Regions from separate parts of the Austwickia chelonae genome, predicted to be linked through region 1. Evidence: riboswitches for the same ligand, from Rfam matches in the RefSeq annotation. Region 1 holds a riboswitch; each other region holds the start of a gene.
The links. A riboswitch is a leader RNA that binds a small molecule or an ion and turns the genes downstream of it on or off. The one in region 1 is predicted to bind cobalamin.

Region 1 (7,701 bases):
CGACCCCGGTGGAACCGATCGAGACATCGGCACCTCCTGATCCGCGACCGATGCCCCCTCCGACATCAGTGCCCTCCCGCCACAGCGTCCTGCCCTCGTACCTGCTGCCGGCGCAGCCAGCGGCACAGTCGACCGTGATGCCCGAGCAGCCCTTTTCCAGTGCGCCTCGCCCGGATCCCTCCCGGAACGAGCCCTCCCGGCCGGAGACCCCCCGCTACGACCCGCCTCGCTACGAAACACCCCGGTACGAGGCACCTCGGCCGACCTCGCAGCCTTCGTACCTGTCCTCCCCGCCTGCGGATCGGCCTACCCCCCAGCACGCCTACCCACCGGCAGCGCAGACCCCGATGCCACCGACCGTGATGCCCGAGCAGCCCTTTTCCAGTGCGCCTCGCCCGGAGCCCTCCCGGAACGAGCCCTCCCGGCCGGAGACCCCCCGCTACGACCCGCCTCGCTACGAAACACCCCGGTACGAGGCACCTCGGCCGACCCCGCAGCCTTCGTACCTGTCCTCCCCGCCGGTGGATCGGCCTACCCCCCAGCACGCCTACCCACCGGCAGCGCAGACCTCGATGCCACCGACCGTGATGCCCGAACCATTACCCGGCCAGTCGTACCTCACCGAGTTCGAGAGTCGTCGGCAGGTCGACCAGCCGTTGGTTGGTGCTCCCCCGCCACCGCAGCGACAGACTCCGCCGAGCCACTACGAACGGCCCGTCCACCAGGACGTCCACCAGCGGGAGGAGTTCGCCGAGTTCCGGCTCCGTACGGGCCCGTCGTAACAAATGCTCCACCCGGTAGCCCGAATAGCACCACACGTTCAGACCCTGCTCCTTCGCCGCCAGAGCGAGACGAGCAGCCGGGCCGGCCTGTCGGGTCGGCTCACCTCCGCTCAGGGTGAGCCCGCAGGTCAACGGGTTCTCCCGCATCTCGGCGATCAGGAGATCGACATCGACCACGCTTCCGGTGTCGAAAGGCTGGCTCTGCGGATTGTGACACCCTGCGCAACTCAGGTCGCACCCCTGCGCGAAGACGACATACCGCAGGCCGGGCCCGTCGACGATGGAGTCCTGGACCCGGCCGGCAATCCTCATTCTCACGGTCGGGATTCCGCCTCACCAGAAGCCGGGGTCGAGCCGGAACGGCCAAGACTGCGCAGTCCGTGACGGACCCGGTCGCATTCCTCGGCACGCTTGGCATCGTTGAACCGGTCCAGAGTGCCCACCAGGTAACCGGTGATCCGACGGATTCGGTCGAAGGGCGCATCAGGGGTCTCGACGCGGCCGCAACCAGGGCATTCGTCGTCGATACAGCCGGTGTACCCGCAGACCGGATCCAGATCCACCGGGTGATTGATCGACCCGTAGCCGATCCCGCTGGCGTGCATATGCCGCACGATCGCTTCGAAGGCCTCCAGATTCGCGCCAGGATCACCGTCGAGTTCCACATAGGTGATGTGCCCGGCATTGGTCATCTCGTGGTACGGCGCTTCGAGGGTGATCTTGCGTGCCGCCGTGATCTCGTAAGTGACCGGCACGTGGAAACTGTTGGTGTAGTACTCCTTGTCGGTGACGCCCGGGATATCGCCGAAACGGGCCCGGTCCAGCCGGACGAAACGACCGGCCAACCCCTCTGCCGGAGTGGCGAGCAAGGTGAAGTTCAGGCCGCTGCGAGCAGCTTCCTGATCCATCCGCTCCCGCATCCGGCGCACGATCCGCAGCCCGAGCTCCTGCGCTTGGAGAGTCTGCCCGTGATGGCGCCCGATGAGCACGGTCAGGGCCTCGGCAAGGCCGATGAAACCTGCGGAGAGGCTTCCGTGTCTGAGGACCTCGCCGACTTCGTCGTCCGGGCCGAGTTTCTCACTGCCCAACCAGACTCCCTGCCCCATCAGGAAGGGGAAGTTGCGTACCCGTTTGCGGCTCTGGATCTCCAGCCGCTCCCACAGCTGAGCCACGACCAGGTCGAGGGTCTCGTCCAGGAGCGTGAAGAAGTCCTCGTGGTTCCCCTCGGCGACCAGCGCGAGACGAGGAAGATTGATGCTGGTGAACGACAGGTTTCCGCGTCTGTTGCAGACCTCCTGATCGGCATCGTGGACATTGCCGATGACGCGGGTGCGGCATCCCATGTAGGCGATCTCGGTCTCGGTGCGGGCCGGGTCGTAGTGGGCGGCGTTGAAAGGCGCGTCCTGGAAGGAGAAGTTCGGGAAGAGCCGCTTCGCGCTGCACCGGCAGGCCAATCGGAAAAGGTCGTAGTTCGGGTCGCCCGGGTCGAAGTTGACCCCCTGTTTCACCCGGAAGATCTGGATGGGGAAGATCGGGGTTTCACCGTTGCCCAGCCCGGCCTCGGTCGCCGCGAGCAGGGCCCGGATCACCAGTCGCGCCTCCGGGGAGACGTCGGTGCCGTAGTTGATGGAGGAGAACGGCGTCTGGGCTCCGGCCCGGGAGTTCATCGTGTTGAGGTTGTGGATGAGAGCTTCCATCGCCTGGTAGGTGGCCCGTTCGGTGTCCCGGAAGGCTTCCGAGGCGGCGAATTCCTGGGCTGCACGGACTGCAGCGTCGTCGATGCCGTCGAGGTCCGGTTCCACAGTGCCTTCGTCGGCGCGGTTCTCGACGAGTTGGGCGTAGATCTGCTCGATCAGGGCCTGTCGCTCCTGATCGATCTGCCCGGCGGCCGGTTCCAAGGCCGGGCGCAGCGCCCGAGCCGTTTCCAGGACGCCCAGCGCACGGAGAGCGATCTGCTCCCAGTCGTAACGGTCCAGGCCTGGTGCGGGAGCCCGCAGGGTCAGGGCACGGGTCAGGTTCTCCCGGTAGCTGCGGGCGTAGGTGAGCCGGACCCCGTCGGCCATGACCCGGTCGAAGTCGGGGATCGACTGCCCGCCGTGCTGGTCGTTCTGGTTGGACTGGATGGCGATGCAGGCGAGCGCCGCGTAGGAGGCGATGCTCTGGGGTCGGCGCAGGACGCCGTGTCCGGTGGAGAATCCGCCGTCGAAGAGGGTCCGTAGATCGATCTGGCAGCAGGTGGTGGTGAGGGTGAGGAAGTCGAGGTCGTGGATGTGGATGTCGCCGTCGATGTGGGCTTTGGCGTGGTCGGGGTCGACGATTCTGAGGAGGTTGAAGTGTTTGGCGCCTTCGGAGCCGTATTTGAGCATGGCGCCCATGGCGGTGTTGGCGTCGACATTGGCGTTTTCGCGTTTGACGTCGCTCTCGGCTGCTGAGGTGTGGGCGATTTCCTCGAAGGCTCGCATGAGGGGGGCGTCGTGGTCGAGGTCGTCGCTGGTGATGGGTGTTGCGGTGACGGTGTCGATCGACATGTGCGCTCCTCGCGGGCCGGGGCACGGGTGCGCGGGAGTGGTCGAGGGCAGGGCGGTTCCCTGTTTCGACCGGGCCCACCCGCGAGGCCTGTGCCGGACACCGGGACTGGTTGCCCCGGGTGTCGGCAGGTCTTCGGACTGGAGAGCATTCCGGTGGTTCCCGGTTTTCCTACTGGGCGGCGCTTCCCGGCCTGGGCCAGTGCGTCTGCCGCTTGTCGTTCTCTCTCACCGCTGCGGGGCAGTTCCGGATTCTCACCGGATTCCCTTTTGCTTCGCGCCGTTCCGGTGTGGTGGTGGGTGGGATGACCTCGCCGCAACACAGAAATAGCCACTACATGTAGTGGTGTTCGGCGCGAACCGACACAAGGGGTAGCTTATGCGGTCCTGCGACCGCATCACGAATCGACACCCCACTGTGGACAGTTCGCCCAGACCGCCCACGCCACCCCAAGTCTGTGAGGAAGTCATGAAAGGACCTGGACACATGTCATGATCGAAGCGGCCGGCCCAGTGGAGAAGGAGGAACATGTGAGCGCGCCATTCCAGGTCGACCTTCGAGGCATCGTCGATCTGCTGAGCCATCACCTCTACTCCGGACCTCGGGTCTACCTACGGGAACTGACCCAGAATGCGGCCGATGCCCTGACCGCACGGGTCCTGCGCGAGCCGGAGACGGCCAAGAGCACGCCCCCACGAATCACCATCACGCCCGCCGATGTCTCACCCGACGGACGTTTCCATCTCGACGACAATGGCGTCGGGCTGACCCGTGAGGACATCGACCGTTTCCTGGGGGCATCGGCAGCTCCTCGAAACGGGGAGAGTGCGCGCCGGCCCAGAAACCCTTCATCGGCCATTTCGGGATCGGACTGCTCGCGTGCTTCCTGGTCTCGGACACCATCGAGCTGCGCACCCGGCATGACGACGACCCGACCTGGCGGTGGACGGCCCACAGCAGCGGCACCTACTCGGTGGCCGAATCCGATCTGCCTCGCATCGAACGCGGCACCGTGGTCAGCCTGGAAGCCCGCCCCGAACATGCCCATCTGGTTCGAGAGGACGCCGTCCGAGAACTGATCCACGAGTTCGCGGCCTACCTTCCCCACGAGATCGTCCTGCACACCGCGGCCGGGCCCGAGACGATCACCCGTCGCCGGTTCCCCTGGAATCCCGACGCACGAGGACGCCAGGGCGGCTCGGGACTGTGCCGAAGAGCCGAAGTCACCGACCTGTGCAACGACCTCCTGGGGTTCTCCCCCTTGGACTGGATCGACCTGACCGACCCGGAGACGGGCCTGCGAGGCGTCGCCTATCTCCTGCCGCACCCGGCGGGGCAGCACGGGTCACATCACGTCTACGCCGACCGCCTGTTGGTCAGCGACCGCTGCGAGTCCCTCCTCCCACGTGGGCGGTCTTCGCCCAGGCCGTGGTCGACGCCGAGAACCTTCCCCTCACCGCGAACCGTGAGGGATTGCACGAAGGTGAGTTGCTGCAACGGACCCGCGAACGTCTCGGCGGGCAGATCCTGTCCTGGCTGACCCGGACCGCCCAGACCAACCCTTCCCGCATCCGCGCCTTCCTGGATGTCCATGAACTCACCGTGAAATGTCTGGCCACCGCCCACGAAGACCTGCTGGACGCCGTCTGTAAATGGTTGACCTTCGAGTCGACCCTGGGCCCGTGACCTGCCGCAGTTCGCCGAGAAATGCCACGTCCTCCGGTATGCAGCCACAGTCGACGACTTCCGCCAACTGGCCCCAGTGGAGAGCGCCCAGGGGTCCTCCCTGCTGAAGGCGGAGGAACCCACGAGGACGCCTTGATCCTCCGCTATGCACAGTTGACCGGAGTGCCCACCAATTGGTGCATCCCACGTCCTTGCTGACGGCTCTGGACACCCCTTCCCCGGGAGAGGAATCCTCCTACCTGCCATTGTTGGACCTGGCCGGGCGGGTCCTCGACCGGCCGGATGCGACATGGTGGTGCGCTCCTTCTCCCCCGCAGCGGTTCCTGCGCTGCTGCTCTCCGATCGGAGGAGCCCGATCGAGTTCCTGCCGGAATCCCGCGAGCAAGCCCGATGACGGAGCCTGGACGGAGCTGCTCGGCAGCCCTGCAGGCCGACACGGAACGCCCCCAGTTCGGTCCTGAACTCCCGCAACGAAAGCATCCGCTCGCTGCGGGACTGCGACGACCCTGCGCTGCAGGCCTCGATCATCGAATCCCTCTACGCCTACGCCCTGGTCATCGGGCATCAACCCGTTACGCCCGTACGAGTCCGCTCTCGTGTCCAGAGCGCTACCGCACCTGGTCCCTTGGCCATGGACACCGGGGAGGGCGCGTGATTGGCCGAGGCCGCAGAGGTGTGCGCGGCCTTGGAAGAGGTCGCTCGCCTGCCGCATGGCCAGGAGCGATGCAGCAGGCCGAACGCGCAGTGCGCTCGCCGATGCCACCGCTGACCTGTCCTGGCAGGTTCGCGCTCGCACGCATTTGGCCACCAGCTATGCCTTCGGCGACCCGGGAAAACACGAATTGGCCTTAACGGTATGGCAGCTCAAGGCACTGGATGAGGCTGGGACGGTCTTCCCCCCCGAACTGGAACGTCAGATCCTGCGGCAGTTGAAATGGTCGTTGAGCCGGATGCGCGAGCTACCGGATGTCCCGCTGCCCACGATCCGACAGACCTACGACGAAGCCGAACGACGTTTCCGCGAGGCCGGAGCCGGACGTCATGCCATGACTCTGCTCCGCGCACAGCTCGCCACGGACGTGGAACCCCCGACCAGGTCGAATCGGCTGTCGAGCTGTGGCGCGCCCAACCCCGGGATGACCTGTCCGACTGTTACGCCTGTTGCGCCCGGGCGGAGGCCGAGTTCTTCGCCTCGCGCGGAGACACCGATCGTGCGCTGCGCACCCTGCAGGGTGTGCTGGCCGGGCGGATCGGCTGCGTCGATGAGCCTGCGCTGTCCCAGTCCTTGTCCTTGGGATGGCTGCTGCGCGCAGGAAGACTCGAAGAGGCTGTGCAGGCCCATGTCCGATCGTGGCAGCAATGCCGCCACCGGCCTGCTCAGGCCGAGGTCGCAGCCCGCACCTTCCTCTTCCTGGTGCACACGGGACGCCCGGAGCGGGCCTGGCAGCTGTTGCGCCCCCGGCTTCCTTGGGTGGAGGAGATGCGCAGCCCTCGTCGGCGGATGGAGTTCGCCGCAGTCTCCGCGACGGTGCTGGCCGCGGCCCGGGAGGGCGGAGGGATCGACGACGACAGCTGGGAGACGACCTGGGCTGCCGAGTGCGACCGGCTGCGGGAGCTGGCCGAGACTTTGTCCGCCGCCTTCGATACCCGTAACGGCAACACCAATGTGTCCTCGGCGTTGGAGGCTTTCGTCGCTCTAGGCCGTGATGTCACCGCCGTCGGCGTCGCTGAGGCACCTGTCGAGGCCACCCGCCGGGCTCAGTTCTCCGAGGAGTCTGCCGAGGGGCTCTCCGAAGCTGAGCAGAGCCGTTCGGATCGGACGCTGCCGGAGGGGCTGATCGCGTGGCGTGCCCGGGTGCAGGCGGCATTGAACACCTTTGACGAGGCCTACGATCGCCTCATCGAGACCTGGCACGACACCCGGGACGAACAACCAGAACCTGGCACTCCGGCCGAATTCGCTGCCGCCGCCTACCTGGACCGACGGGTGATTCCCGCGCCGGACGAGGACACCGCTGACCCGTTGCGGGAACACCAGGATGCCCAGTCGGCCCGGCGGGCGTGGTTGGAACGGGCGGAGGCCGAGGCGCTCTGCGGCGACGAGCCGGGATTGTCCGCACGGATCGGGGTCGAGCTCGCGTTGTACGACATGCCCGAGGACCGGGAGATCTGGGAGGCGGCCGGCGAGGCTGCTTCGGCAATCCCGATGGGAGACCCTCATCGGGGGCCCGCATTGGCGGTCCTGGGTGATCATCCTGAGCCGCGGGTTGCCGCGCTGTGGCTGGAGCGGTCCGCGGAGGCTTTCGCCATGACCGGCGAGCGCGCCTGGCAAGGTCATGTGCTGGGGCGTGCCGCCTGGCAGCAGCTGGGTTTTGACCTGTCGGCGGCGGAGAACTCCAGCCGGGTGGCCTTGTCCTTGCTCACCGCGGCGGGTGCGCCGGGGCACACGCTGAGTCTGCCCCGGGTCGTCCTGGGTCTGGCGTTGTCCGCCCAGGGGCGTCCGGAGGAGGCGGTGGAGCCCCTGCGGGCAGCAGTTCGTGAGGCTCATGAGCGTGGCGAGCCTGCTTTGGCGCCTGCTGCTTTGGAGCTGTGCTCGGCGTTGACCTATCTGGGTGCGTGGACGGAGCTGTTGACTGTGGCGCGGCGCACCGTGACAGAGGTCGCCGATCTGGGTCCGACCTATCTGGCGGCGGCTCGCCGCTATCTG
Region 2 (7,701 bases), 650 kb from region 1:
CCACTTCGCCGTGGGTCCGCGGCGCAGGTTCCGTCTCTTGTGCTCGTTCGCGGCAGGAGATCACCAGGTCGTAGGCGGCGTGGTCTGCGTGGGTGCACAGGGTGACGAGCCCCCGTTGGGCGAGGTCCCTCAGAGAGGTCGTCGCGTCATCGGCAGCCACCTCGACCTGGGCTCCGGCAGCCAGGAGTCGGTGTGCCATGGCGGGGAGTTCGGGCCCCGACCCGGTGAGGAGTACCCGCCTTCCGGAGACTTCCAGGTGAAGTGAGCCGGTCACCACTCGATCCCCTTCTGGCCTTTCTGCCCTTCGTCGAAGGGGTGTTTGATCTTGGTCATCTCCGTCACGAGTTGCGCGATCTCCAGGACGGGTTCGGGGCAGCGACGGCCGGTGATGACGACATGTTGGTGGCCGGGGCGTTCCTGCAGGGTGGTGACCACGTCGTCGACGTCGATCCATCCCCAGGCCATGGGGTAGGTGAATTCGTCGAGGACGTACAGCTGGTGGGTCTGGGCGGCGATCCGGCGTTTCACTTCCGTCCAGCCTTCTGCGGCAGCGGCGGCGTGGTCGACCTCGCTGCCTTCTTTACGGGTCCAGGACCAACCCGAGCCCATCTTGTGCCATTCGACAGGGCCACCTTCGCCGGTCTGTTCGTGTACCCGGTGCAGGGTCTCGAAGACGCTCTGTTCGCCGATCCGCCATTTCGCGCTCTTCACGAACTGGAAGATCCCGATCGACCATCCTTGGTTCCAGCCACGCATCGCCATGCCGAAAGCGGCGGTCGATTTGCCTTTTCCCTCGCCGGTGTTCACGGCCAGGATCGGGCGGTGGCGCCTCTCCCGCGTCGTCAACCCGTCCTTGGGGTCGACGACGATCTGCCCCTTCATCAGGCGACATCCTTTCTACTGACGTGGCTCCGTGGAGCCCCCGGGTGACGCTGCTCGTCGGCCCGGGCATGACGGTCACGAGTGTGTTCGTGGACCACGTTCACGATGGCATTCGCCGCGACCTCGTCGAGGCGCAGGTATTGCGCGTCCAGGTGGGCGGCGAGGCTGGCTGCCATTCCCAGGCGGACCCGTCCCGATTCGCAGTCGACCACCACGGTGTCGATCTGGGCGGCGCGTAGCTGGTCGGCGACGGCTTGGGCTCGGGGGCGGGCGTCTCGTCCGGAGGTGGCCCGGCCGTCGGTGACGACGACCAGCAGTGGGCGTCGGTGCGGGTCGCGGAGCCGTTCGAGGGCCAGGACCCGTCCGGCTTCGAGGAGCCCTTCGGCGAGGGGGGTCCGTCCGCCGTGGGGAAGGTCGGCCAGGCGGCGGGCGGCGATGTCGACCGACGAGGTGGGTGGCAGGACGAGTTCTGCGTCGTCGCCGCGGAAGGTGATCAGACCGACCTTGTCGCGGCGCTGGTAGGCGTCGAGCAGGAGCGCGAGAACGGCACCTTTGACGGCGCTCATCCGTTTCCGGGCCGCCATCGATCCCGAGGCGTCGACGGCGAGGAGGACCAGGTTCGATTCGCGGCCTTCGGTGCGGGACCGGCGGACGTCCTCACGGTGGAGGACGAGGGCGTCGCCTTCGCCGCGGCCTCGGCGGGGTTGGTGGGGTGCGGCGGCCCGGATCGTGGCGGGCAGGTGGATGCCTCCGACACCGGGAGCTTGCCGGGCCTGGTCGCCTGAGCCCGGGGCCACACCGATCACTTTGCCGACGCCGGTCAGGGCGCGGCTTCGTTTTCCGGCGGTTCCTCGTCCGGTGCCGCGGGCGGTCATCAGGCGGGCGCGGAAGGGGGCGTCGGGGACGGCGGTGCCCTGCGCGGTAGCGGCGCCCGGGACCGGGGTGTCCGTGGCGGGGGTCTCGGTGTCGCCGGGGTTCTCGGCGGTCGCGGAGGCTGGTTCGACGGACGGGTTTTCCTGGTGGGAGGCGTCCGTGCTCTGGGGTCCGTCTCCGGCGCGGGGCGCGGCCGGGGCGGGGTTCTTCTCCGCGTTGTCGGCTTCCGGTCCGGTGTCGGCTTCCGGTCCGGTGTCGGCGGGGTCGTCCTGCGGAGGTTGCGGGCCATGGCCGTCGGGGTCGTCCTGCGGGTCTTCGGGCTCGTCCGGTCCCAAGAGTTGTTCGAGGAGGTCTTCGTCCAGGCCGGGGGCGTCGAAGGGGTTGCGGCGGCGACGGTGTGGGAGTGCCAGCCGGGCAGCAGCCCGAATGTCCTCTCTGGTCACGGTGTCTCGTCCGGCCCAGGCTGCATGAGCGATCGCGGCACGGGCGGTGACCAGATCGGCACGCATCCCGTCGACGTCGAAGCCGGAACAGACCCGGGCGATGGTCAGGAGGGCGCTGTCGCCGAGACGGACTCGGGCGACGGCTTGTTGGGCGGTGGCGATCCGGTGGCGCAAGTCCGTCTGGGCGTCGGCGTAGCGGCGGGTGAAGCCGTCGGGGTCGGCGTCGAAGGCCATCCGTCGGCGGACGACCTCGACCCGGACGGCGGGTTCCCGGGGTGCGCTGACCTCGGCGGTGAGCCCGAAGCGGTCGAGCAGTTGGGGTCGCAGTTCGCCTTCTTCTGGATTCATCGTGCCGATGAGCATGAGGCGGGCGGCGTGGCTGAGGGATACACCTTCGCGTTCGACGGTGCAGCGGCCCATGGCAGCGGCGTCGAGGAGGAGGTCGACCAGGTGGTCGTGCAGCAGGTTGACCTCGTCGACGTAGAGGATGCCGCGGTGGGCGGCGGCCAGCAGACCTGGTTCGAAGGCGGTGCGGCCTTCACCGAGTGCTTGTTCGAGGTCGAGGGAGCCCAGGACGCGGTCCTCGGTGGCGCCGACGGGTAGTTCGACGAGCCGGGCGGGTCGGGTGGTGGTGCGGTCGGGGGCATCGGGCCCGGTGTGCGCCGGGTGGGGGCCGTCCGGGCATCGCGGATCGGGTTCCGCGGGGTCGCAGGCGAATCGGCAACCGGTGATGACGTCCTGGTCTGGCAGGAGGGCGGCGAGCCCGCGGACGGCGGTGGATTTCGCGGTGCCCTTTTCGCCGCGGACGAGGACCCCGCCGATCTCCGGGGAGATCGCGCACAGGGTCAGGGCCAGGGTCATGTCGTCGGCGCCGACGACGGCGGCGAAGGGGTAGGTCGTCATACCGGGCCTCCTGCGGGTGCCTCGCCCGCTCTGGTTCGGGCCGGAGACGGGTGACATCTCCGGCAGCGGGATAGACGTCCTGACTCACGGCGTCGAGCTACCGTTCACAGTGGCGGGACCGTTCCGGATTCGCACCGGATTCCTCCACCCTCGCCGTGGCGATTCTCGCATGACGCCGACAGGTTGTCGGCATCGTCAGTGGCAGCGGGCCCGTGGTCGGGTCGGTGGCTGCCGGTCGGGTCGTGTTCTGCGTTGTCGATCGGGGGCGTGTCCGCTCGGGGTGGTCACTCGGCGAGGTCGGCGGCCAGGACGATGGCGAGGCGGTCGACCAGGCCGGTCAGGGTGCGCAGCTCGTCCGGGTCCATCCCGGTGAACCGGCGACGGTCGGCGGCGGTGACGGCTTCGCGGGCGCGGCCCAGGGTGGCGCGCCCTTCGTCGGTCAGTTGGACGAGGACGAGTCGTTGGTCGTCGCCGTGGCTGCCGGTACGGATCATTCCGACGTTCTCCAGGCGGGCGACAACCCGCGAGGTGTTGCCCCGGGTGCAGAGCATCCGTTCGGCGAGTCGGCTGACGGGCAGTCCCTCGTCCGGCCCGTCGTCGAGGGTGCGGAGCATGGCGTACTGGGTGGTGGTGACGGCTTGGGCGGACAGGGCCCGTCGTTCTCCGTCGTCGAGGAGGACGTACACCCGTTGCAGTTGTCGGGCCAGATCGGTCATGGGCCGCTCCTGGATGCGTGGGGGGACGGCCGACGCGCGGATCCGGTGAGCGCGAAATCGTGGACGGGACGGGCCGGTCGTGCCTATCGTGCTTTTGGTGACTAGTAATCAAACTAGCATCACGGCATTTCCGCCGACACGGCAGCGACCGAGTCCCCACCGGCCGCCCTCCTCCGAGGAGCAGCTCCCATGCCTCACCGTCGCGTCCCCCACCTCCTGATCACCCTCTGTCTCGGCGCGACCGGGCTGACCGCCGTCACCACACAGGCCGCCCAACCCGCCACGGACGGGCCCGACCGCAGCGCTTCCGCGCGCGCCACCGAAAGCCACCGTCGCATCGGCGACACCCTCGCCGACGACCTGACCGGGTCGGTCATCTACCAGGTCGTCACCGACCGCTTCGCCAATGCCGACCCCACCAACGACGCCCCGGCCGCCAGCCCCGGCACCGCCAGCCCCGACAGATCCAACTGGCGGCTCTACTGGGGCGGCGACTTCGCCGGAGTCGCCGCGCGCATCCCCTACCTGAAAGGGCTCGGAGTCGGCGCCCTGTGGATCTCACCGCCGGTCCAGAACATCCCGGTGTCCGTGCCCGCCAAACCGACCCCGATGGCCGGCTACCACGGCTACTGGGGCATGGACTTCTTCGCCCCCGACCCCCACTTCGGCTCCTGGCAGGACTTCGACCGGATGGTCGCCACCGCCCACGACGCCGGGATCAAGATCATCATGGACTGGGCCCCCAATCACACCAGCCCCGCCGATGTCGCCGACAGCTCGTACGGCGTCGCCGGACGCCTCCAACGCGCAGGGCAGACCCTGGCCACGTACCACGACGACCCCGAAGGGTACTTCCACCACCACGGTGGCATCACCGACTACCAGGACCTCTACCAGGCCCAGTACCGCAATCTTTTCGACCTGGCCGACCTCGCGCAGGAAAAACCCCAGGTGACCACCTACCTGAAGGAGGCCGTCGACACCTGGCTGGCCCACGGCGTCGACGCCATCCGGATGGACGCCGTCAAACACATGCCCAGCGGATGGCTCACCGGATACACCAACCACATCCAGTCGCACCGAGGCACCTTCGTCTTCGGCGAATGGGCCGACCCGTCCTCCTCCCCCTTGTGGAAGGACCAGGTCACCTTCGCGAACACCAGCGGGATGTCCCTGCAGAACTTCGACCTCAACTCCGCCCTGCGTGCCGGTTTCGCCGAGGGACGATCCCTACGGGCACTGGACGCGACCGTCTCCCGACAGCAGTCGTCCTTCACCTATCCGCACACCCTGATCAACTTCGTCGACAGTCAGGACATCCCCCGTTTCCTGTCGATCAATCCGGACACCTCGCTGCTCGACCAGGCCACCGTCGCCGCGATGACCCTGCCGGGTATCCCGTCGATCTACTACGGCGACGAGTCCTATCTCCATGACGACGCCACGAACCCCTTCGGCCAGGTCGGTGGCGACCCGTACAACCGGCCCATGATGGCCGGGTTCGACCAGGGCACCCGCAATGCTGCGATCGTCCGGAAGCTGTCCGAACTCCGCCGGAACAACCCCGCACTCCGTTTCGGGCGCTCGACCCAACGATGGCTGGACGACGACATCTACGTCTACGAACGACGCTTCGCCGGGAACACCGCCCTCGTCGCCGTCAACAAGAGCCGGACCGAAGAACGACTGCTCTCCGGGCTACGCACCGCACTACCGCCCGGGCAGCACCCCGACCGTCTCGGCGGACAGCTCGGCGGAGGCACCCTCACCGTCATCGGCGACGGCGACGGCGACGGCGACCAGGACCATCCCACCGGTGAATACGTCCTGCGCCCCGGGCAAGCCGCCGTCTGGGCCGTCACCGCGCAGGACCCCGACGGCCCGCAGATCGGCAGCATCGGCCCCACCGCCGGGCACGCCGGCAGCCGCACCGCCCTGACCGGGATCGGTTTCGGCCAGGACCACGGCCAGGTCACCGTCGGTGGACGCCCCGCCACCGTGAACTCGTGGGCCCCCCACCGGATCGAGGTCGTCCTGCCCGACGGGGTCGCTCCCGGGCAGAGCACGGTCGAGGTCAAGGATACTCAGGGCCGCGGCGGGAACAGCATCCCGTATCTCGTCCGCACCGGACCACTCACCCCGGTGACCGTCACCGTGACCGGTGCGCCCCTCGGCCCCGGCGACCAGCTCTTCCTCACCGGTGATGTCGCCGAGCTGGGCTCCTGGAGCACCGACCCTCCGGCCTGCCCCGGGCCGATGCTCTCCCCCGGTGACGGCAGCCGGACGCTGATGGTCGCGCTGCCTGCCGGACGCCATGTCGAGTTCAAAGCCGTCGTCCGCCGCCCGGACGGCTCCCTCACCTGGGAGAGCGGGGAGAACCACCGCTACGACGTGCCGACGAGCGCGACCGGAAGCAGCACCATCGCCTTCCGGCGTTGAGCACCACCGCCCCACACCGCACGACGAACGGAACAGCACAGCACACCACCCCTCGAAGGACGAAAACCATGCATGCACGCAGCAGCGCCGCTGCCATCACCCTGACCGCTCTGATCCTGGGCGTCTCCGCCTGCGGCGGAAACAGCCGGCAATCTGCCGGTGGGAACGAGACCCACACCGGGTCGACCACGCCCGCCCAGCTGTCCACCAAGGACCCTGCCCGGGACGCCGACGCCGACCTGGTCATCTGGTGCGACAACCAACGCGCCCCCGTGATCGCCGGCTTCGCCAAGAAGTTCGCCGACGAGCAGAAGATCAAGGTCGCCGTGCAGGTCGCCACCGACGTCCGCCAGGCCTTCACCGACGCCACCAAGGTCGGCAAAGGCCCCGACATCGTCGTCGGCCCGCACGACCTGGTCGGCCCCTTCGTCCAGAATGCCGTCGTCAAACCGGTGAACCTCTCCCCCGACACGGTGCGCAGGTTCAACCCCGACGCCATCGCCGGGGCCACCTTCGGCGGCCAGCTCTACGGCACGCCGTACGCCGTGGAGAACATCGCCCTGGTCCGCAACACCACCCTGGCGCCGGAGGCCCCGGCCACCGTCGACGACCTGGTCGCCCACGGCAAGAAAGTCGTCGCCGACGGTCGGGCCAAGATGCCGCTGATCCACGTGGTCGGCAAGGTCGGTGACGCCTACTACGTCTACCCGTGGCTCGCCGCGTACGGCGGTGGCTTCTTCGAACGCAAGGACAACGGCGAGTACGACCCGGCCAAGCTGACCGTCGCCAGCCCGGGTGCGATCAAGGGTGCCCAGCTCCTGGCCCGCCTGGGGCAGGAGAAGGTCCTGTCCACCAATGTCGCCGGGGAGAACGCCGACGCCCTCTTCGACGCCGGCGACGCGCCGTACTTCATCACCGGCCCCTGGTCGATCGACAAGGCGAAGAAAGCCGGCATCAAGTACGCCATCAGTAACCTTCCGGTCGCTCCCGGCGGAGAATCCCTGAAATCGCTGCTCGGCGTCCAGCTGTTCTACGTCTCGGCCAAGGCGAAGAACTCCGCCGTCGCCGAAGAGTTCGTGACCTCCTTCGTGCCCCGCAAGGAGACCCAGATCGGGCTCTTCGACGCCGGGCGACGCCCGCCGGCCCTGACCGAGGCCTACGAGGAGATCGCCCGACGTGACCCCGACGTCAAGGCCTGGCACGAGGCCGCCCGTGGCGGAGCCCCCATGCCGAACATCCCTGCCATGAACGCCGTCTGGGGCCCGCTCGGCCAGGCCTCGGCCGATGTCATCTCCGGCGCGGCCCAGCCCGCGGAACGCTTCGCCGCCGCCGCCACGGAGATCAGCACCGCGATCGCCCCACGCTGATGACCCCCCGCCGGTACCTCGTGCGCGGGCTGATCTGGCTCGCGATCGTCGCCGTCCTGCTGCTGCTCGCCAGGATCG
Region 3 (7,701 bases), 1.0 Mb from region 1:
AGGCACCTTACTGGCCGCGGAACCCTGACGGGTCCTGCGGCTTTTTTCGTCGGCGTTGCGGCCGTAGGGCGCGTTCCTTTGCTATCAGGAAGTTCGTACTGATGAGTGTTGTTAGCAGTTGTTTTCCGCCTTCCATGGTTTTGCCCTGCCAGGAGGGTCATGGCGAATTGTGGTTCGCCGAGAATCCGTCTGAGGTCGAGACGGCCAAGGTCCAGTGCCAGGGTTGTCCGTTGCGGGTGGAGTGCTTACAAGGTGCTCTGGATCGTGCTGAGCCCTGGGGTGTCTGGGGTGGTGAATTGGTGCTCCACGGAAAGGTGGTGGCACGCAAACGGCCACGGGGGCGTCCGCGCAAGGCCGAGATTGCTGCCTGAGTGAACCATTTGTCCGGCTTCTGGTCGGTTCTTCTTCAGGCGATTTTTCGGTGAACTCGCAGGCCTTGTGCTCTTTTCAGTAAAAAGGACGGTCGTCCAAGAGGGGCGAATTATTGCTCTCAATTCCCTTGACGTCAAGGATTTTGACCTGCTAATTTGCCATCTCTTTACTGTGAAGGTAAAGTTAATCCCTGGGTAAGCGGGTTTCATATCCGTATCTCAAGCACATGTGATGCCCATGGAGGGGGAAAATTCATGAAGCCGAACGGTGCCCTGTTGACTCTCGACCGGCTGCGCTTGGCCGTCACTCGTAACGAGATGACCAAGAAGCGCGATGGCCAGGAAGAAGACAACATGAGCTATGCGTATAACGCCACGATCCTGCGGGACGTGGTCGGCCTCCGCTGACGGAAGGCCGATATGGGTCGGGGGCGACAGACATGATCTGTCGCCCCCGACCCATATATCGTGCAGAGAAGTTCGTGGCACCCTCGGGTGAGTCATCCGCCCCGAGGATCCCCCTCTGCAGAGTCGTCCTCCGCGACCCTGGAGGACCAGTCCGGGTCCAGGCCGGGCAGCCAGCTGTAGGCGATCTCCGCCGCTTGTACCGTCCCGCCCAGCTGGCAGAGCACTCCCAGGCCACCGGCCCACACCCGGTGGATCAACAGGTACTCGGGCGGCAGATTCAAGCGAAGACCTAACCCGAAGTCCTTCTCCCGGGGGTCCCGCAACCGCTCAGCTTGCCCAGACATCCACTCCCGGGTGAACGTGAAGCTTTCCACCGCGATCGGCTCGGTGAACGGTGCCAGATAGTTCAGCAACTGGCCGGCGTCCACCTCAGCGCCGTCCTGGACGAAACCTTCCTCGGACAGTACCCGAAGAACCCCCGCTGCATCCCCTTCCAGGGCGGAACGCAAAGCGCGCCCCATCGCCAGCGGCATACCGCCGGGGAGTGCCCCCACCGCGCCGAAATCCAGCACCCCCAGACGTCCGTCCGGAAGGATCCGGAAGTTCCCCGGGTGAGGGTCGGCATGGAGCAGCCGAGCCAGTTGCGGCCCGGAGAACAAGAACTCCAGATAACGATCCGCGGCGTGGTCTCTTTCCTGCGGGGTGCCCTGCGCGATGATCTCGGCGAGCGGACGCCCCTCGACCCAGTCGCTGACCAGAACGGTGCCCTGCTGAAGATGGACCCGTGGCGCGAACACCGACTCGTCCTGGTCGAAGACCTCGGCGAAGACACGCTGTCGTTCGGCCTCCAAGGAGTAGTCGAGCTCCTCGGCCAGCCGGTCCTCGAACTCGGCCAGCAGCGGCCCCAGATCCAACCCGGGGATCCAACCGGTGGTCATCTTCGTCAACCGCCCCAACCGGCGAAAATCACCCAGAAGCGCAGCGCCTGCGCCGGGATACTGCACCTTCACCGCGACCTCGGTGCCCTCGGCCAACCGGGCATGATGCACCTGCCCGATGGAAGCTGCTGCCCGAGGACGATCCTCGAACTCGGCGAACAGGTCCCGCCAGTCCTCACCGAACTCCCGGACCAAGATGCGATGCACAGAAGACGGCGGCATCGGAGGGGCGCCCTCCTGTAACCGGGTGAAAGCCGCCCGGTACGGCCCGACGAGCTCCTCAGGAAGAGCCGGTTCCAGGACGGACAACGCCTGCCCCACCTTCATCGCCCCGCCCTTGAGCTCACCCAATACCTGGAAGACGTGCTCCGCAGTGCGTTGCTGAAGCTCCAGCGCGATCTCCTCGGCAGGTCTCCCGCCGAGCCTCTTGACACCGCCCATGGCTGCGCGACCTGCCAGGCTGAGCGGCAGCCCGGCGAGCTTGGCGGTGCGGGCCATCGCCCGTCGGGGGAGCTCGCTCACGACACTATTGTCGGTCAGCTCTGCACACAGTCGCATCGTGCATGAAAAGACCAACGACGTTGGATCACCGTTGGTTCCGGTAAAGCGACTTCCAAGCTGACTCCGGGGAGATGACGTTCCTCCAACCACAGGTTACGGATCATCAAGGCGGCCAGCCCGGCCCCGAGAGCGCATGCGGTCGGCTCCACCTGCGGCGAAGGGATGCCGTGATCGAGGCGAGCGAGGAACAAAGGCCACGACGGATCCTTGTCGCACCGATGTAGATCCAGACAACGCAGACAAGGCGCACCGGGGACGACGACCGGCCCTACGGTCACCCGATTGGTGTCGTACACGACCGGCAGATGCGGCACCCTCGCGTTGCGCCAGAGCCCGGCGCGGATCGACGATGCCGCCACCGGGGAAAACAGGACGACCAAACCCGGCACTCTCCGGAACTCGCCGCCTCGCAGCTCCAGATCGAGCTCGTCCGCCGCGCAGCGACCGATCATGACGTCTTCGGCGAGTTCACGTCGGAGAAGTCCGGCCAGCTGATGAGCGATCTCCCCCTCCCCGTCGAAGAGGATCCGTGCTCTCTCGCTGTCCGCACCGATGTCTCCCGGACGAACCAGCAGGGAATTCCTCGTGTCGGCGGTACAAGCCTGGACATTCCGTCCTGCTACCAAATTTCTCATTTCAGAGAGTCCTTCCACGCCACCGGCCATCACGCCACACAGTCTGCGACCAGCCCAGGCGCATGCCGAGGAGTTGTCCACAGGGCCGAGGAGGAAGGCTGCGCCCGTACCGGACTCGTGACCTCCACGAGCGATGAGACGCGACCTTCCGGGTTCCCTATGCTCGGGACATGACCGATCCCTGGGCACAGCTGCCGGTGGACGTGCGCCGCTCTGCACGCCGCCGACGGACCGTCTCCGCACGGGTGGAAGCCGGCCGACTGGTCGTCCTGATCCCGGACGTCTTCACCACCCAACAGGAATCCGAATGGGTCGCCACGATGCGGATCCGACTGGCCGCCCGGCAGCGACGGGGCCCCAGCAGCAGCGACGAAGCCCTGCGCGCGCGAGCCCACGCACTGTCAGCTCGTTACCTGGGAGGACGAGCCGTTCCCGCTTCGGTGCGCTGGGTGGACAACCAGCACACTCGCTGGGGATCGGCAACGCCTTCCCGAGGAAGTATCCGGCTGAGTCGAACCCTGGTGGGGATGCCCGACTACGTCATCGACTACGTGCTCCTGCACGAACTCGCACATCTCCTCGAAGCTGATCACGGACCAGCCTTCTGGGCTTTGCTACGCGAGGTGCCCTTCGTGGAACGCGCACGAGGCTATCTCGACGGATACACCGCTGGCCGGTCCATCGCCCAGGACCCGACCCGTCATCACTGCGCAGCAGACGAGGAATAACACGGCCAACCGAAGGAACCAGCCTGTTCGAGCCCGTGATAGATTCGCGAAGAATCAGTCGCACCCACTTCTCGGGTGCCAGGGAATCCGGTGAGAATCCGGAGCTGGCGCGCAGCGGTGAGGGTGATGACGGCGGTGACGAACCACTGGGGAGCCCCGGGAAGGTACCGTCCGTCAAGTGATCCCCAGCCCGAAGACCTGCTGATTCGCTCCAGAGCATGCGGTCCTCGCGCACAGGGCCCCGGATCCACGGAAGTGATTCATGTCGGTCGCCGACACACCCTGTCCTGCCGTCAGGCCGGAAGCACCCGGCACGCTCCCCGAAGAGACCCTTCACGTGCTGGCTGAAGCGCCGCTGCTCTGGTCGGCGGATACCGAACGGACCGGGCCGGACGAATGCTGGCGACCGGCTACGACCCTCACCGATCCGTCCTGGTGGGCGGCCGCCGCGCCCGCCTACGCCCAAGGCCTCGACAGCCCCCGTACCCGGGCCGGAGCAGCATGCGCCTTGCAGCATTACACCGGACGACTCGCCGGCGTGGTCCTCATCGCCTGGGCGCACTCCGGTCTCCTCCTCGACCTCGACCACCGATCCTGGTGGTTCAGGACCGACACCCGATATGCGACCACCGCCGTCTGCGCCCCCGACCGGGCCACACTCGGTACCGCCGAGATCACCGGGGTCACTACCGCGCTCATCGACCACTGCACGCCGCTGGTCCACGCCTCCGAAGAAGGAAACCGTCTTCCCCGACGACTCGGCTGGGGAAGCCTCGCAGCCTCCTGTGCAGCAGCCTTCGCCCTCATCCACCGATCGGTCGACACCGCCGCGCGGCCATCGGTCGCCACCCGAGCACAGGAAAGCCTCGCTGCCATCGCACGACTCACCGGACGACCCCTGGTCACCGTTGGAGCCGACACCCCCGCCGGGCCACTCCACCAGCGCAGACACACCTGCTGCCTCGTCCACACCGGCCGAGGACACGGACACTGCGGCAGCTGCCCCCGACTCTCGGACGAGGAATGGCTTCACCGCCAACAGGACCCGCCCACCACCACGATCCCCGGCCTGACCTGGGCCGACCGGCTGTACACCTGATCGGACGGAAGAGCGATGACCGACCTACGCGTTCCGGCGCCACCCGCCACATCCCCGCCGGAAAGCACACCGAACGGCCGGCCTGCGGACAACCGCACCGGCAGCGGCCTCCCCGCCCCGACGAACAGGACCGGGCCACGAGGGCGACTCCGCCTCGCGCCGATCCTGTTGACGCTGACCGTGCTCACCGCAAGCAGCGTCGTCCTCTCACTGGCCTTCGGCTCCGAACACATCGGCGTCGACCGCGTCTGGGAAGTCGTCTCCGCCCACCTGCGAGGCCAGAACTCCACCGACACCGTCGCCGACACCATCGTCTGGGAACTACGGATGCCCCGGGCACTCCTGGCCCTGATCGTCGGCGCCGGGCTGGCCATCGCCGGATGCGGGATGCAGACGCTCGTCCGCAACCCCCTCGCAGACCCCTACCTGCTCGGCATCTCCTCAGGCGCCTCCGTCGGAGCCACCATGGTGATCACCCTGGGCGTCCTCGCGGCCTGGGGCAGCAACGCCCTGATGGTCGGCGCCCTCCTCGGGGCGCTCGGCGCATCGATCGCCGTCTACCTGGTCGCACTCGGCCAAGGCGGACTCACCCCGCTACGCCTGGTGCTCTCCGGAGTGGTGCTCTCCTCGGCTTTCTCCGCCATAGCCTCCTTCCTCGTCTTCCTCAGCGACGACAGCCGCGCCACCACCTCCGTGCTCTTCTGGCTTCTGGGCAGCCTCGGCGGTGCCAAATGGGCGATCCTCGCGCCACCGGCCGTCGTCGTCGCACTCGTCCTCGCCGCCGCCATCGCCGTCCACGGCTGGCTGGACGCCCTGGCCGCCGGTGAGGAGACCGCCACTGCGCTGGGCGTCCCGGTCGGCGCACTGCGTACTGCCGTTTTCCTGACCTTGAGCATCCTGGTCGGTGTCGTAGTAGCCGTCAGCGGGGGAATCGGCTTCGTCGGCCTGATCCTGCCCCACCTGGCCAGGATGCTCGTCGGCGCGACCCATCGGCGGATGATCCCGGTCGCTGCACTCGCCGGGGCCTTCTTCCTGCTCTGGGTGGATGTGCTGGCCCGGATGGTCGCCCCACCCCAGGAGGTTCCGCTCGGCGTGGTCACCGGGGCCATCGGGGCGCCGCTCTTCCTGCTGCTGATGGGACGACGCGGCTACCGGTTCGGGGGACAGTCGTGAACGCGGAGACTCAGGTCGTGTCAGAGGCGACCCGCCGATCACAGACCCCAGACCTGGGGACGAGTACTTCCGCGGCGGACGATGACGGTCTTCGTTTGCGCCGGGTCGGTTTCCGGATCGGCCGCGCTCAGCTCCTCGAAGAGGTCGACCTGTACATACCTCGAGGTCGGCGTACGGCGGTGGTCGGTACCAATGGTGCTGGAAAGTCGACCCTGCTCAAGATCCTTGCAGGATTGCGTCCACCGACCAGCGGCCAGGTCAGCCTCGACGGTGTTGATCTTCGTGCTGTCCCTGCGGCGTCCCGCGCCCGGCAGATCGCCTTCGTCGGGCAGGAGGACGTCCCTGCGGCTGACCTGTGCGTCCGGGAAGCCGTGGCTTTGGGCAGAACGCCGCACCGGCGGCCCTGGCAAGGTGGAGGTACGGGGGAACGTCGCCTCGTGATGGGTGCACTCACCGCTGTGGGTATGGCACATCGCATCGATGACCCCTGTGACCGGCTCTCCGGTGGGGAACGACGGCGGCTGGTCCTCGCCCGGGGGCTGGTCCAGGACGCCGGGATCCTCGTGTTGGACGAACCCACCAACCATCTGGACATCGCCTGGCAGCTCCGTCTCTGGTACCTCTTGGGCGAGCTCTCCGGCACCGTCGTCGCCGCTGTGCACGACATCGACATCGTGCTTCGCCATTTCGATGCCGTGATCGTTCTGGCTCAGGGCAGGGTCGTCGCTGCCGGCGATCCGGTGGATTCCTTGACCCCTGAGGTGATCGCTGAAGCCTTCGGGGTTCGTGCCCACACCGTCTACGACCCGCACACGCAGGGGACACGCCTGCTCATCGATGACGTACTGACCCGTTCACCCGTGCCGGCGCCGGACGAGGCGCCAGGGAAGGAATCATGAGACCTCGCACCAGACTGGCCATTTCCTTTCTCGCGGTGGGCGCGCTGACCGTCTGTACCGCCTGCGGGTCGCCGAAGAGCACTTCTGCTGCGGGCCCCGGTGGTGCCAAGGTGACCGTGAACAACTGCGGACGTGATGTCACCTACGACGCCCCGGTGAAAAGACTTTTCGCGTACGACGGGAGCATCATCTCGATCGCTCTGGCTGTCGGTGCGCATCCCGAACTCGTCGCGGTCAGCGGCTTGAAGAATCATCAGGACCTGTTGCGGCTGAAGTACGGTGATCAGGTCGACAGCCTGAAGCAGGTCTCTCCCAAGGGGCCGACGATGGAAAATATCGTCGCGGCTCGCCCGCAGGTGGCCTTCGCCGGATGGAACTACGGTTTCAGCGAGGCGAAGAATCTCACTCCGGACACGCTCAAGGAGCGCGGCATCGGCTCCTACCTCCTCAGCGAGACCTGTCTGCAGAACGACGGGAAGACCCGGGGTACGATCCCGCCCTGGGAGGCTCTGCGGCAAGACCTGCTCAACATCGGCAAGATCACCGGGCACGACGACATCGCCAAGGGTGTCGTCGACGACATCACCCGTCGACGTGAAGCCTTGGAGAAGGCACCGAAAGCAGCGAAGAAACCGGTGGCCTTCCTTTTCGACAGTTCCAGCGATCAGATTCTCTCCAGTGGGAGTTTCGGCGCTCCCCAAGCTGTCTTCGACACCGCAGGGGCCGGTCATGCTCTGGCCGACGTGAAGAACACCTGGACCCGGGTCAGCTGGGAACGGATCACCACAGCCGACCCCGACTTCATTGCCTTCGTGGACTATCCGGCACAGGAGTTCTCCGCGAAGGTTGAAGCCCTCAAGTCGAATCCGGCGAGTTCTCAGCTCAGAGC
Region 4 (7,701 bases), 110 kb from region 1:
GGTTTCGGCCTTGCTGATCGTGGCGCTCGCGGCTGTTCCTGCGGTGCGGGAGTCCTCTCGGGGGGAGTGGCCGGAGAAGGTCGGCGGACCCCGGACATCAAGTGAAAACTGATGTCTGAGAAGTATTTTCCTGGTCGATTCGCCAGGGTGCCGGTTGCGCTGGTCGCTATGGCTGAACGCAATGCACACTATTTCGAGCTGACACGCCGATGTTGTGGACAACCTGCACAATCTGCTGACGAAAGAGTGGACGCAATGCCAGGATGAGTGGCATCGAGATACGTGAAGTGCCCGAAAATCCTTCGCCCCGTGCACATGTCAGGAGGCTGTGATGTCACCCGTACGCACCCAGGCCGCTGAGCCCTATCGGATCAAGACCGTCGAGCCCCTCACGATGACCACTCGCGCCCAGCGCGAACAGGCCATCAAGGACGCCGGATACAACACCTTCCTGCTGCCTTCCAAGCTCTGCTACATCGACCTGCTCACCGACTCCGGAACCTCCGCGATGAGTGACCAGCAGTGGGCGCACATGATGGTCGGCGACGAGGCCTACGCCGGGGCGAAGTCCTTCGACCTGCTCAAGGAGGCCGTCGAAGAGGTCTACGGCTTCCCGTACGTCGTCCCCACCCACCAGGGGCGGGGCGCCGAGCATCTGATCAGCCGCATCCTCATCAAGCCGGGCATGCACGTGCCGGGCAATATGTACTTCACCACCACGCGCCTGCACCAGGAGATGGCCGGTGCCACCTTCCACGACGTCATCATCGACGAGGCCCACGACCCCACCGCCCCGCACCCCTTCAAGGGAAATGTCGACCTGGACAAGTTCCAGAAATTGATCGACGAGGTCGGCGCCGACAAGATCGCCTACATCAATGTGGCGCTCACCGTGAACCTGGCCGGTGGGCAGCCGGTCTCCATGGAGAACATCCGCGCCGTCCGCAGGGTGTGCGACGACCACAAGATCATCATGTGGTCGGACGCGACCCGGCTCGCCGAGAACGCCTACTTCATCCAAGAACGTGAAGAAGGCTATGCCGACAAGTCCTGCGCCGAGATCGTCAAGGAACAGCTGTCCTATTTCGACGGGCTGACCATGTCGGGCAAGAAGGACTGCCTGGTCAACATCGGTGGTTTCCTCGCCATGCGCGACGAGAGGATCCTCGTCGCAGCCCGCGAACTCGTCGTCGTCTTCGAGGGCATGCCGTCGTACGGCGGGCTGGCCGGGCGCGACCTGGAGGCGATGGCGGTCGGGCTGCGCGAGGCCGTCGACGACCACTACCTGGCGCACCGCATCGGACAGGTCCGTTACCTGGGTGAACGTCTCCTCGAAGCGGGCATCCCGATCGTGGAGCCGATCGGCGGGCACGCGGTCTTCCTCGACGCGCGCCGCTTCCTGCCGCACGTCCCCCAGGAGGAGTATCCGGCGCAGGCCCTGGCCGCGGAGCTGTACGTCGAGTCCGGGGTGCGTTCGATGGAGCGCGGCAATGTGTCCTCGGGGCGGGGGGCCGACGGCAAGGACCGTTTCCCGGCCCTGGAGCTGGTGCGCCTGACGATCCCGCGCCGGGTCTACACCGACCGGCACATGGATGTCGTGGCCGATGCGGTCATCGAGTGTTACCGGAACCGTGAGCACATCAAGGGCCTGAAGTTCGTCTACGAGTCGCCTACTCTGCGTTTCTTCACGAGCCGGTTCGAGCCGCTGACCTGAGCTCTCTCGTCAAGGTGGGCCTGGCCGTGCACCGGCACGGCCAGGCCCACCTTCGCGATCGATCAGCCGATGGTCACGACCTGAAGGTGTTCCACAATGTCGAGGAGGCCGTCGAGGTGAAGAACGAGTGGTGCTCGGCATGCCCGCAGGCCTTGCCCCAGCTGACGATCCCGATCTGGTAGAGACGACCGGCATGCCGACGTACCAAGGGGCCGCCGCTGTCGGAGAAACAAGCCCCCTTACCGGCGGACCCGCCACACAGGTCGGTGGCTGCGTTGTACTCGTGGCCGCCGTCCTCGGCGCAGGCCGCTGTCGAGTGCAGCGGAATGGTGACCTTGCGCAGCCCGTCAGGCATGTCTCGTTCACCTGACGGGTCGACGGTTCCCCAACCGATGACGGTCGCCCGACCGGAGGTGGTCAGGCCGGTTGCTCCTCGCGGGGGTAGCGCTACCGGGGTGATCCCGTGGACAGGTTCGTTCAGCCGCAGTAACGCTGCGTCGTAACCGGCGATCACGGCGTACCGGGGATGGATGGTGATGTCGGCCTGACCGTTGACGACCTTGATCTTGCGGGTGATTCCTTGGGAGGAGTCGGAGAGAGTCGTCCGGCCGATCACCAGGTTCACGCCCTGGGCTGTGCTGCCGACCCTCTCGCTGACGCAGTGGGCTGCGGTCAGTACGGTGTTCGCGTCGATGAGCGACCCCCCGCAGAAGTGCCGTTCCCCGGCCTGGATCGACACCATGAACGGGAACTCGTTCTCCTCGGCTTGAACACCGCCGATGATCCGAGGCGATGGCGTCGGGTCTGCTGGTGGTGAGGCGTGGGTGGTGCAGGGGGTGAGCAATCCACCGACAAGCATCGTTGCTGCTGCCACACTCAGGAGGCGGCCTTTCCTGCTGGACTTGGACATGTGCTGGGGCTCCTCTCGGCTGCGGTGCATCTTCGGACGCGAACAGAGTAGGAGCGCCCGGGACGGCGCAGCGGGGGACCGGCCAGGATCTTGTCTTTCTTTGCCGAGGCCAGACCTGGCCTTGGGGGCAGCTATTCCAGCATTCCACCAAAGATGGACAAAATCCTATTTTTCAACGAAAACCGTTGACTTATAAGGTCTTCCGAATGCCAGGCGTGTCGGCACCAGCACTGCAACGGCCCCACTCCTGGAGCCGCTCCAGGTAGATCCGCATCTCATGACGGGCACGGCGCACCCCGCTACGTCCTCCCCGACGTCGGGTCTCCTTCACGAAGGATCTACGGGTGCGCCGATCACCGATCGCCGCATTTTCGAGTTCATCCAGCTGATCGCCGGTGACCGCGCTCGCGGCGGCCCGGAGGTAGTCGCGTTCCTGCCGCCATACCCAGCGCAGCACCGGCGTGAGCATTGCCAGGTAGCAGGCGATCTTGACCGGCATCAAGGCGATGACACCGGCGTTGCCCCAGGCTGTCGGGGCCGGCGAGTTCCACAGGAAGTGGATGAACCAACCCAGCGCGTAGAAACCGGTGAAGACCAGAAGACGACGGTTCAAGGACCACTTGTCTCCGACGACACGACCGAGCAGGACGGCGACCCCGACCCCGATGATCGCGCTGTACAGCTGGTGTGACGTGAAACCACTGAAGAAGCGCACGAATCCCACCAGGAGGAGCCCCTTGATATCGCTGTCCGGGCTGTCCAATGCGCCTTTGGCCAGGTAGGAAAGGTTTTCCAGGACCTGGAAACCGAGACCGACGAAACCACCCACCATCAGCCCGTGCATCGGTCTCGTCATCGTTTCCCGGGCGATGAGCATCACGAGCAGGATGCAGGCCGTCTTCATCCATTCCTCGGACGTCGGCCCCACTAATCCGGCGAACCATTGCTGGGCTGACTGTTCGCCCAGCAGGTGCAGGACGACGACCGGGAGAGCCGCATTGACCTTCACGGACAGGTAGGCGGCGATCGTGGCCCCGCTGACGAAGGCGGCCAGCATGATCCGGGGGCGACGGGCCCGGTAGGGATCACAGGCCGCCATCGCCAGGACGAAGAGCGCTACACCTCCCAGGGACAACGGCGAGGTCAACAGCAGCGTCCCCGCTGGCGGGGCGACCCGGGGCCACAGGAAGACGGCGAGCGCGATTCCGCACAGTGCGCAGCTGATCAGATAGAACCACCACAGAGCTGACCGGGGGCGGTAGAACTCGTCGCCGGGCTTCTGGTTCGCTGTCGCCAGGCGTTCTCCGCGGCGGAGGTCGTTCATGCCTTTTCCTTCTTGACCGTGAGGGAGTCGATCAGCGTGGTGATGTCCAGAGGCTCTTTGTCCGTCGGTGCGGTCGAGGTGATGACGATCAGGAAACCGTCGCGCCCGACCATCGCGCAGCGGCCCTGCCCGGCTCCGTTTCCGCCGGTGACTTCACAGGACAAGCCGGAGAACTCGTTCGCAGTCGAGATCTTCTGTTCGGTGAGTCGTAGGTTCTGCCCGGAGGCGGCGGCCGAGCGGACCTGACGTTCCATGGCGGTCTGCTGATCCTTGACGGAACTGATCACGGTCAGGGACAGCGCTCGTTCCCCGTCGACATACCGGGCATATTTCCGGCGCACCTGCTCCTGGCGCTGCCAGTGTTCGGGGGCAGCCCATTCGACGTGGGTGCCAGTGGCATCGACGGTGAGTCGGTCTCGTTGCCCGGTTGTGACGGCATCGCTGGGAGTGCCGAGAGCAGCTGCTGACAGCGTTGGCACCGCGACCCCGATGGCCAAGATGCCGAGGACCGCAGCTGTGGCCCTGAGGTCGCGCAGTTCTTTACCGATTCTGTGCATGAGAGGTCCTTGCCGAACAGTGAAAATATGGTGCAGGACAGCAGAAGGGGCAACGGTTCGGTGCGGATCGGAGTTCCGGTGAACTGGGCTGACCTGACTCGGACAGGTCTCCTCATGCAACGCCAGGGAGAACAAATGTCCATCCGGGGCAAGACATTTCGGCTATTGGGGCGCGGGCCGTCGTCGCCCCGGTAGGGGCACCGGGGCGACGACGGGGGTGATCAGGCGCGGGCGCCCAGCGCGGCGATGTGCTCGGGCAGGCGGTCGTGGGTGCCGTACATGAAGTGGTTGCTCATGCGCTCGGAGAACCGGCTGGCTTCTGTCGTCCGGCCGACGGCTTCGGCGACCTGGCGGATGAGCATCGGTGAGGCTCCGCAGCACACGCCCAGGTAGCGCACGTCCATGCCGTAGGCGAGCCGGGCGAAGGCGTCGATCTCGTACCGGTTGGTCGACAGCGGGTCCAGTGCGGTGGGGAAGGTCCGGCCGTGCGGTGAGGGGGTGGTGGCGGTCGGGTCGGAGAGATTGAAGAAGGTGGGTTCTTCCTCGGTGGTGCGATAGGGGATGGGGAGCGCGGCGACATGGCAGCTGACGGCTTCGCGGATCTGTTGGAGCCAGGGCAGCATTGTCCGCGGGCCGCGGAAGCAGTTGAGGCCGACGACCTGCGCGCCGCCTTGTTCGAGGCGTCGAGCGGTGTCGACGATGCCGACGTCGTCGGACATCCGGTTGCCGGCCATCGGGGCGAGGGTCATCACGACGGGTAGTCCGCTGGCGGCGGCGACTTCGAGTGCGGTCTCTGCTTCACCGGCGTAGTAGAAGGTTTCGCCGATGATCAGGTCTGCGCCTTCGTCGACGGCCCAGCCCACCATTTCTTCGAACATGCCGCGGACCTCGGCCTGCCGGGCCGGGTCGGCGGGATCCCAGATGTTGGTGTTGGAGATATTTCCGGCCATGAGGTCGCCGGGGTGGGCGTCGGCCACTTCTCGGGCGATGCGCAGAGCGGCCCGGTTCAACGGTTCCAGGAGGTCTTCTTTGCCGATGACCCGCATCTTTTCGCGGTGCCCGTTGTAGGTGAAGGCTTCGACGATGTCCGATCCGGCACGTTGGAAGTCGGTGTGCAGGGTGCGGAGGGCGTCGGGGTTCTCCAGGGCCACTTCGGGGACGAACTCACCGGCGGTGAGATAGCCGCGTCGTTCCAGTTCGAAGAGGAATCCTTCGGCGCAGATCACCGGCCCGGTGTCGAGTCGTTCGGTCAGGGTTCGTCGGTCGCTCATGCTGCTCTCCTCGGCAACGATGGTCGTTGCCTCCCCGTGGGAGAGGAGCCTGTGCCCGGGCCCTGCCGGAGGGCGCGGCCTGAGGGGCTGCGTACTGCGGACGGGTGTCGTCATGGCCAGGCCATCTCTCGTGGTTCGGCATCTGGGTGCCGGTGCAGGCGGTCTCCTGACTCCCGGATCGAACGCTGGCCTCGGCCTTCCCGAACCTGGTGGTTCAGTGGCATCGTCGAGGCGGAGCTCTCCGGTCACAGTGGCGAGGACCGTGTCGGGCTTGCACCGACTTCCCGTTTCTGCACCGAGTCAACAAGTATAAGGCTCGCCTTATGTGACAGATCATTTGAGGAAGAAAGATTTTCAGCAGACATGCCCGCCTCGTCGGAGTGCAGACGAGGCGGGCATGTCCTGTGTTGTGTGGGTCGGCAGAGCAAGGTCGGCTGCCCTTGCACGTGGCCGGTGAGGTGCGGGTGTTCCTTTTAGAAACCGAGTCCCTCTCGCACCTTTTCGGAGGCGGTGGAGGTGTAGAAACCGGGGTTGTTCTTCTGCGCGCATCCTTTGCCCCAGGAGACCACGCCGATCTGGTAGTAGCGTCCGGCGACCTTGCGCATGATCGGGCCGCCGCTGTCACCTCGGCAGGAGTCCTTGCCTTCGGCGCTGGCGCAGAAGTCGGTTTCTGCGTTGTAGTCGTCGCCACCGGCTTTGGCGCAGAGCGCCGGGGTATGGATGGTGACATTGGTTTTGAGAAGCCGGTCGGGGTACTTCGGCGGCCAGGTCGCTCGGGTGGTGCCCCAGCCGATGACAGTGGCGATGGATCCGGGCTTGTACAGGGCGGTCGATCCGGCTTCGGGCAGGTCGACCGGGGTGATGTTGTTCACCGGTTTGTCCAGACGGATCAGGGCAGCGTCGTAGCCGACTTTCTTGCCGTAGGACGGGTGGGTCGTGATGTCGGGGGACCCGCCGGTGAAGCGGATTTTCCGGTCGACGCCTTGTGTCTCGTCGGACAGGACGGTGCGCCCGATGGCCAGGGTGATCTTCTTGGCGCTTTCAGCGGTTTCGTCGTTCACACAGTGTGCTGCGGTGAGCACCGTGGTGGAGTTGATCAGGGAACCACCACAGAATGATTCGCCGTTGAGCTGGAGCGACACCATGAAGGGGAACTCGCCGTCTTTGGCGGGGGTGCCACCGACGATGAGTGTCGAGGCGTCTGCTTCTCCGCTTGGTGGAGCGGCAAGGGCTGTGCTTGAGGCGAGTGTGCCTCCGATCATAGTTACAGCTGCGGCCATGCCCAGGATGCGGCCGATAGGCCTGGAGGTAGACATGTGCTGGAACTCCGATCTGCTGAATGACTGTGGACGCAAAAATCATGAGCATTAATGATTCTGATTGTCACGAGATACAGCCGATTCCTTGACCTTCTTTACTGATGTCGGGGGACTCTTTGATCTGGCCGGTATATTGCATGACTTTCTGAAAATATGCAGAGAGAAATCTGTATGTATTTCGCGAAAGTGACGGATGTTGACTGAGTGCTCTTGGGTCTGAAATATCCCCCCGCCGGTCTCTGACCAGCGATGATCTGGCTGTAAAAGCTTTTCGAACGAATGTATGGATACATATCTTTCCTGATTTCCGCACACTTGGCGGGCGGTCAGGACCCTCAAGAGTTTCCGTCGATTATTCATCTGATGTATTTAAGATGCGGCGATAGAAGCCGAAGAAAAGACCACCGGCTGGCAGCAGCACGGGTCCGGCATCATTCCACGGTCGGGATGCGGGTCGGGATGCGGGTCGGGATGCGCTCGCGAAAGCGCGGGTGGCGGGCTTCGACTCGTCGATGGAGAGTCGAAGCCCGCCAGGGGGCGGCGCACAGGGGAGCGCCGATGCAACCCGGTGATGGGCAGGCCGGACCACCGACCCACCACCGGATG

Region 2: it holds a riboswitch for cobalamin, as region 1 does, so the genes downstream of both, DX923_RS10770 (putative cobaltochelatase) here and DX923_RS13570 (anaerobic ribonucleoside triphosphate reductase) in region 1, are expected to answer to the same signal.
Region 3: it holds a riboswitch for cobalamin, as region 1 does, so the genes downstream of both, DX923_RS08965 ((2Fe-2S)-binding protein) here and DX923_RS13570 (anaerobic ribonucleoside triphosphate reductase) in region 1, are expected to answer to the same signal.
Region 4: it holds a riboswitch for cobalamin, as region 1 does, so the genes downstream of both, DX923_RS14065 (homocysteine S-methyltransferase family protein) here and DX923_RS13570 (anaerobic ribonucleoside triphosphate reductase) in region 1, are expected to answer to the same signal.

What each region holds. Positions count from the first base shown of each region.
Region 1 is NZ_CP031447.1:3,086,631-3,094,331, forward strand. Features, by position in the region: gene DX923_RS13565 (4Fe-4S single cluster domain-containing protein) at 600-1,094, opposite strand; gene DX923_RS13570 (anaerobic ribonucleoside triphosphate reductase) at 1,097-3,310, opposite strand; cobalamin riboswitch at 3,418-3,641, opposite strand; gene DX923_RS16325 (hypothetical protein) at 3,839-4,387, shown strand; gene DX923_RS13580 (hypothetical protein) at 4,737-4,994, shown strand; gene DX923_RS13585 (hypothetical protein) at 5,929-7,701, shown strand, end outside.
Region 2 is NZ_CP031447.1:2,438,821-2,446,521, forward strand. Features, by position in the region: gene cobA (uroporphyrinogen-III C-methyltransferase) at 1-274, opposite strand, end outside; gene cobO (cob(I)yrinic acid a,c-diamide adenosyltransferase) at 271-882, opposite strand; gene DX923_RS10770 (putative cobaltochelatase) at 882-3,101, opposite strand; adenosylcobalamin (AdoCbl) riboswitch at 3,170-3,251, opposite strand; gene DX923_RS10775 (MarR family winged helix-turn-helix transcriptional regulator) at 3,386-3,817, opposite strand; gene DX923_RS10780 (alpha-amylase family glycosyl hydrolase) at 4,007-6,256, shown strand; gene DX923_RS10785 (sugar ABC transporter substrate-binding protein) at 6,325-7,623, shown strand; gene DX923_RS10790 (ABC transporter permease subunit) at 7,623-7,701, shown strand, end outside.
Region 3 is NZ_CP031447.1:2,040,874-2,048,574, reverse strand. Features, by position in the region: gene DX923_RS08985 (WhiB family transcriptional regulator) at 102-371, shown strand; gene DX923_RS16190 (hypothetical protein) at 627-779, shown strand; gene DX923_RS08980 (ABC1 kinase family protein) at 872-2,239, opposite strand; gene DX923_RS08975 (hypothetical protein) at 2,254-2,913, opposite strand; gene DX923_RS08970 (M48 metallopeptidase family protein) at 3,084-3,641, shown strand; cobalamin riboswitch at 3,680-3,861, shown strand; gene DX923_RS08965 ((2Fe-2S)-binding protein) at 3,904-4,740, shown strand; gene DX923_RS08960 (FecCD family ABC transporter permease) at 4,756-5,913, shown strand; gene DX923_RS08955 (ABC transporter ATP-binding protein) at 5,931-6,812, shown strand; gene DX923_RS08950 (ABC transporter substrate-binding protein) at 6,809-7,701, shown strand, end outside.
Region 4 is NZ_CP031447.1:3,199,854-3,207,554, reverse strand. Features, by position in the region: gene DX923_RS14090 (MFS transporter) at 1-112, shown strand, start outside; gene DX923_RS14085 (tyrosine phenol-lyase) at 332-1,714, shown strand; gene DX923_RS14080 (S1 family peptidase) at 1,788-2,624, opposite strand; gene DX923_RS14075 (PrsW family intramembrane metalloprotease) at 2,815-3,948, opposite strand; gene DX923_RS14070 (hypothetical protein) at 3,945-4,505, opposite strand; gene DX923_RS14065 (homocysteine S-methyltransferase family protein) at 4,727-5,776, opposite strand; cobalamin riboswitch at 5,917-6,115, opposite strand; gene DX923_RS14060 (S1 family peptidase) at 6,250-7,038, opposite strand.